Regions from separate parts of the Anaeromyxobacter sp. SG64 genome, predicted to be linked through region 2. Evidence: riboswitches for the same ligand, from Rfam matches in the RefSeq annotation. Region 2 holds a riboswitch; the other holds the start of a gene.

Region 1 (3,199 bases), on a different contig from region 2:
CGCTCGCCGAGGCGATCGTCCGCGTGTTCCACGCCCGCGGCGACCGGGTGAACAAGCAGCGCAACCGGCTCAAGTTCCTCGTCCGGTCGCTCGGGTTCGAGCCCTTCCGCGCGCTCGTCGAGGAGGAGCTCGCGCGCGTGCGGGCCGAGGGCGCCCCGCGGCTCCCGTTCGATCCCGACGCCGCGCCGGCGGACGCCCCGCCGCCCGCGCACGCGCGTCCGGAGCCTCCCACCGCCGCGGAGATCTCCGCGCGCGTCGCCGCGGCGCCGCCCCGCGGCCCCGGCGAGCCGCCGGCGGTCCTGCCCGTGCTCGCGCCGTCGCCCGCGGCGCTCGCCGCGTTCCGCGCGACGAACGTCCGTCCCCAGCGCCAGCCCGGCTTCTCCGCGGTCACCGTGTCGCTCCCGCAGGGAGACGTCACCGCCGCGCAGCTCGAGGTGCTCGCGGACCTCGCGCTCGCGCACGGCGACGGCGCCGTCCGCTTCGCGAGCGACGGCAAGGTCCTGCTGCGCTGGGTGCCGTCCGACGAGGTCCCCGCCCTGTTCGCGCGGCTCGCCGCGGCGGGGCTCGGGCGCGACGGCGCGCGGAGCGCCGCGGACGTCGTCGCCTGCCCCGGCGCGGACGTGTGCCGCCTCGCCGTGACGCGCACCCGCGGGATCGCGCGGCTCGTCGAGGAGCGCGTCCGGCAGCGGCTCGGCGCGCCCGGCCTCGCCGCCGCGCTGCCGGTCCACGTCTCCGGCTGCCCGAACGGCTGCAGCCAGCACCACCTCGCCGCCATCGGCCTGCAGGGGAGCGCGCGAAAGCTCGGCGGCCGGGCGGTGCCGCAGTACTTCGTGCTCGTCGGCGGGGGCGCGGAGGACGGCGTCGCGACGTTCGGGAAGCTGGCGGGCAAGGTGCCCGCGCGGCGCGTCCCCGAGGCGGTGGAGCGGCTCACGGCGCTCTACCTCGCCGAGCGGCGCGAGGGCGAGGCCGCCGGGCCGTTCTTCTCCCGCGCGCTCGATCGCGTGAAGGCCGTCGTCGCTCCGCTCGAGGCGCTCAGGCTCGAGGACGCCGCGCCGGAGGACTTCGTCGAGCCCGGGGCGAGCGACGACTTCAGCCCCGAGACCCAGGCGGGCGAGTGCGCCGCCTGAAAATGGAGATCCTCCGCTTGACGGGAGGCTCGTCCGCTAAATAGGATGACCACCGATCGCCGCAGCCGCGGCGATCGGAGTCCGTGGCGATTTGCGGCGTATTGCGGCCACGTTAAACCAACCGCTAAAAAGCCCCTCCCCGGCTGCCTGCAGTGCCGTCCGGCGAGGGAGAAGGAAGTCTCCAGCATGTCCTCGTCCCTCGCGGCCGCGCCCCGCGCGGCGTCCGCTTCAGCGGATCCGCACCGTCCGGAGCTGTCCCCCCTCGTCTGCCGCCGCTGCGGCGCGCGCTTCGAGCCTCGCCCCGTGGCGGTGTGCGAGGAGTGCGTCGGGCCCCTCGAGCCGGCGTACGAGAGCGACCGCGTCCTGCCCACGCGCTGGCAGATCGAGGCGCGGCCCCGCTCGATCTGGCGTTACCGCGAGTGGCTCCCCATCCTCGGCGAGCCCGTCCTCTCGCTCGACACCGGCTTCACGCCGCTCGTGGACGCGCCGGCGCTCGCCCGCGCGCTCGGCGTGCGGCGCGCGCTCGTGAAGAACGACGCGGTCTCCCACCCGACCCAGTCGTTCAAGGACCGGGTGGTGGCGGTGGCGCTGAACGCCGCGGCGGGGCTCGGCCTCGACACGGTCGGCTGCGCGTCCACCGGCAACCTCGCGAACGCCGTCGCCGCGCAGGCGGCGCGCGCCGGGCTCGCCGCCTGGATCTTCATCCCCGAGGACCTCGAGCTCGCGAAGATCGTGGGCACCGCCGTCTACGGCCCGCGCCTCGTGCGCGTGCGCGGCACGTACGACGACGTGAACCGGCTCTGCGCCCAGGTGGCGGATCGCTTCGGCTGGGGGCTCGTGAACCTGAACCTGCGCAGCTACTACGGCGAGGGCTCGAAGACCATGGCCTTCGAGATCGCGGAGCAGCTCGGCTGGCGGCTGCCCGACGCGGTCATCGCCCCGATGGCGGGCGGCTCGCTCGTGACGAAGCTCGACAAGGGCTTCCACGAGCTCGCCGGCGCCCACCTCGTGGACGGGCCGCTGCCGCGGATGTACGGGGCGCAGGCCGCCGGGTGCGCGCCCATCGTGAACCTGTTCGAGAAGGGCGGCGAGGCGATCGAGCCCGTGGTCCCCCGCACCATCGCCCGCTCGATCGCCATCGGGAACCCGGCGGACGGGCCCTTCGCGGCGAGGGCGATCCGCGCCTCGGGCGGCGCGGCGGCGGCGGTCACCGACGAGGAGCTCGTGCGCGGCATCCGCCTCCTCGCCGAGACCACCGGCGTCTTCACCGAGACCGCCGGCGGGGTCACCGTCGCCGCAGCGCTGAAGCTCGCGCGCGAGGGTAAGCTGCGCGCGCAGGACGAGCTCGTGCTCTGCATCACCGGAAACGGTCTCAAGACCATCGACGCCGTCGTCCCCGCCCTGCCGGAGACGCCGGTCATCTCAGCGAAGCTCCGCGAGGTCGCGGCGCTCGTGGACGCCTGATCCGAGGAGAGACGAAGATGCCCATCACCTTGAGGCTCCCCGCCGTGCTCGCGAAGGCCGCCGGCGGAAAGACCGTCCACGAGGCGCGCGGCGCCACCGTCGGAGAGGTCGTCGGCGACCTCGCGGGCCGCTTTCCCGAGCTCGGCCCCCGGCTTCGCGATGCGAAGGGCGAGCCGTACCCTTACGTCATCTTCTACCTGGACGACGAGGACATCCGGTTCCAGCAGGGCTTCGCGACGCCCGTGCCGGACGGCGCCGAGATCGTGGTCGTCCCCGCCATCGCAGGAGGCTAGCGAGATGTCCATCGGCCGCACCGCACAGGAGCTCCCGCCGCTGTCGCAGGAGGAGATCCTCCGCTACAGCCGCCACCTCATCATCCCGGAGGTCGGCGTCGAGGGTCAGCGCCGCCTCAAGGCGGCGCGCGTGCTCATGGTGGGCGCGGGCGGCCTCGGCTCGCCCATCGGGCTCTACCTCGCCGCCGCGGGCGTCGGCACCCTCGGGATCGTCGAGTTCGACGTGGTGGACGCGACGAACCTGCAGCGCCAGGTGCTGCACGGCACGAAGGACGTCGGCCGCAAGAAGGTCGAGTCCGCCCGCGATCGGATCCG
Region 2 (3,199 bases):
ACGAGTCCTGGTCGTCCGGGAAGCCCGCGTAACCTTCGGCTGCGCTCTCATCGTGCATGCGTCGAGGCTAGCGGCAGTACGGACACGCTCGATCGCCGCCATCGTCAACGTGTGCCGCGTGTCGTGTGGTGCCTCCTACTTCCCGCCCGACAGCCGCTTCCACGCAGCCAGGTACCGCGCCATCCGCTCCGCATCCGCGGCTCCGAACGTCGCGAGCCTGCGGACGTCCATGTTGTCGAGAAGATCTGCGCGCTTCACCGTCGCGGCGAGCTCATCGAGGCGAACGCGCTCGATGAACGCCGCGTAGTCCTCTCCGGGCCGCTTCGTGAGCGCTACGATCGCGGTCACCTCGCGCTGCGGGTACCCGCGCCGTCGCAGCTCGTCGGGCGTGATGTCCGTGTCCTCGAGCACGTCGTGGAGCACGGCGACGCGCCGCGCCTCGTCGGTGCTCATCGCGAGCATGACGCGGAGCGGGTGGAGGATGTACGGGGCGCCGCCCTTGTCGACGGCATTTCGGTGCTTCTCGGCCGCGAGCGCGACTGCGTCGGCGACGGTGGGGGTCTGCATGGCGAGTCTCTCCTGTGTGTGGGTCAAGTCTCGGCCGCCGGCAATCCACGGGCTCATTCCAGGTCACCTCCGAACTCGCGGACGAAACGCTCCTGCGCGGCGTTCTCGATCGCGCGACCGCGAGCTGCGCGCACGATGGCGATGGCCTCCGCAGGAGGCGTGCCGCGCGCGACGAGGCAGGACGCGGCGATGGTCCCCGCTCGCCCGACGCCGCCCCAGCAGTGAACGACCACGTCATGCCCCCGCTCGAGCGCGTGCAAGATGCGGCCCACGAGCCGGCGGGCAGAGGCGAGATCCGTGGGCGCCCACATGTCCGCGATGGGATAGTGAATCCACCGGAGCCGCTCCCGGCGCGCCTCGCCGTCGAGGTCGCCGAGCTCCGCGATCTCGAACCGCTCGAGCAGGGTCACGAGCACCTTCGCACCGTGCACCCGCGCGATCGCCTCCACGTCCTCGCGCAGCCGGACGTCGGAGTCGGGGTCTCGTCCCGCCACCCAGCGGCCGGGCGCGCGCGTCAGGCCGAGCCGGCCCGGAAGAGCGAGCGCGGACGCGGGGAGGTAGTCGACGCGAAGCGCGTACGGTTCCATGAGGTCTCCTTTCTCCTCGAGAGTGGGGCGAGGCCCGAGCCGACGCATGGCTCAGGCCGACGCCGGGCCGGGGATCGCGAACGCGGGCTCCTCCTGGAGCGCCGCCGCCTCGAGGCGCGCCTGCTCGGCGCCGGCCGCGTCCCCGGTCGCCTTGGCGACGGCCGCCTTCGCCTCCCACGCCTCGCGCGAGGCGGGGTGGAGCAGCGTGACGGCGTCGGCGAGCGCGCGCGCCTCGGCCGGCTTCCCGGTGGCGAGGTGGTAGCGCACCATCGCGAGGTGCGACGGCACGTCGACGGTCCCACCCCGCTGCAGCAGCGCGTAGAGCCGAGGCGTCGACGCGTCGTCCGCGGCGCGCTCCAGGTCGGCGAGCGCCGCCTGGATGCGTCCGGTGATCACCTCGAACGAGTGGCGGAACGGAGGCGCCAGCGGGTCCTTGCCGATGGCGATGCTGATCTGCTCGAAGGCCATCTCCATCTCTCCCGAGTAGTCACAGGCCACCGCGAAGGCCCAGTGCAGGTGGGCGGAGTCGAGCCCCACCTTGCGGGCCTCGGCGAGGACCTCGCGGTACACGCTCACCGCCTCGTCCGCCCGCCGCTGCTCCACGAGGTCGTAGGCGCGGCGCATCTCTCCCAACAGTCGGTCCGTCGTCTTCCTGGGGGGCATCTCGTCTCCTCCTGCGCCGTCGCGGCGTCGTCGGTTGCGGACCGGTCGATCCCGGGCCGGTGAACGCTTCAGGACTGCCGTGCCGGACGCGCGGGGGAAGCCGCCGCGTGCCCGGAGCGCTCGTCGCGAGCGAGGGCGGTCGCGCGCGCGAGCGCCGCCTGCGCGCCGTCGAGGTCGCCACGTCGAATGCAATCGCAGGCGATGGCGAGGTGCGAGGCGACGCCGAGCGGATAGCAGATCATTGCGCAATCGTCTTTCCCGGGACGCACGGGTCCCGTCCCGCTGCCGGGCAGCGGGTTCGATGGTCTGGGCGAGGACAGGGGCGCCGGCAGGAACACCCTACACGGCGCACGGACAGGCCGAACCGGGCGCAGGCTGCCCGGGCGACCCGTACGGCTAGCGTGGCATCGCCTGCGCCCGTGGGGCGCCGCGACGATCACGCCGGGGTCCCGGTTACGTCGCTCTCTCGTGGGTCATGGGGCCTCCATCGCAGGCGGCATTGCCACAACCCCGGGATACCGGGAGCTGGCCGAGGGTCATCGGGCCGCCGCCCTCGCCTCGTCTTGATGGAATGACATCGAACATCGGAGTCGCAGTATTTATACCATTCGTCGCGAAATGTCAATCAACTGAGCAATCGCGCCCAATAGGGAGATCACCGTCCGTCCCGGTGTCCCACCCTCCCGGGACGAGCTGCAGAGCCAGCCGCTTCCCGGCCGGTGAGGTCCGGCTGCTCGGCGACCCCCATCACGACCCGCACCTCGTGCGTCCGGCCATCGTGGACGAGCGGGATCGCCCGCGGATCGACTGCCACGCCGTCCAGTTCCGCGAGGGCGACCCCGCGGCACCGCCGCTCGAAGTTGTCGACCGTGATCTCGTACCGCGTCGACCCGAGCCGCCAGGTGATCCCGTAGCCGGGCCAGGACGCCGGGATGCAGGGATCGAGCTCGAAGGTCTCGCCTTGCCTCCGGAGCCCGAGGATGCTCTCGAGCCCGGCGCGGTACATCCAGCCGGCCGATCCCGTGTACCAGGTCCATCCCGCGCGCCCCGCGTGCTCGGGGTGAGCGCAGACGTCGCCCGCGACGACGTAGGGCTCTCCCCGGTAGTGCGCGACGTCCGCGCCGGTGCGGGTGTGGTTCACCGGGTTCAGCATGTGGAACAGCTCGGCCGCCTCGTCGCCGCTCCCGAGCTTCGCGAGCGCCATCACGATCCACGCGGCGGCGTGCGTGTACTGACCGCCGTTCTCGCGCACGCCGGGCGGGTAGCCCTTGATGTAGCCGGGCTCCTGCCTCGACCGATCGAAGGGCGGCGTGAGCAGCACGACGACCTGGGCCCCTCGACGCACCAGGTGAGTCCGGACCGAATCCATCGCGCGGTCGGCG

What was found. Region 2 has a riboswitch for S-adenosylmethionine ahead of MNZ29_RS00325 (tetratricopeptide repeat protein). Riboswitches for the same ligand answer to the same signal wherever they lie in the genome.
Region 1: linked by a shared signal. The riboswitch ahead of thrC (threonine synthase) and the one ahead of MNZ29_RS00325 (tetratricopeptide repeat protein) in region 2 are both predicted to bind S-adenosylmethionine.

Annotation. Positions count from the first base shown of each region.
Region 1 is NZ_JALCZB010000007.1:56,719-59,917, forward strand. It holds gene MNZ29_RS03755 (nitrite/sulfite reductase) at 1-1,127, shown strand, start outside; SAM riboswitch at 1,201-1,276, shown strand; gene thrC (threonine synthase) at 1,314-2,591, shown strand; gene MNZ29_RS03765 (MoaD/ThiS family protein) at 2,609-2,884, shown strand; gene moeB (molybdopterin-synthase adenylyltransferase MoeB) at 2,889-3,199, shown strand, end outside.
Region 2 is NZ_JALCZB010000001.1:70,030-73,228, forward strand. It holds gene MNZ29_RS00315 (GTP pyrophosphokinase) at 136-567, opposite strand; gene MNZ29_RS00320 (cyclin-dependent kinase inhibitor 3 family protein) at 621-1,154, opposite strand; gene MNZ29_RS00325 (tetratricopeptide repeat protein) at 1,206-1,817, opposite strand; SAM riboswitch class I at 2,299-2,390, opposite strand; gene MNZ29_RS24160 (GH36-type glycosyl hydrolase domain-containing protein) at 2,473-3,199, opposite strand, start outside.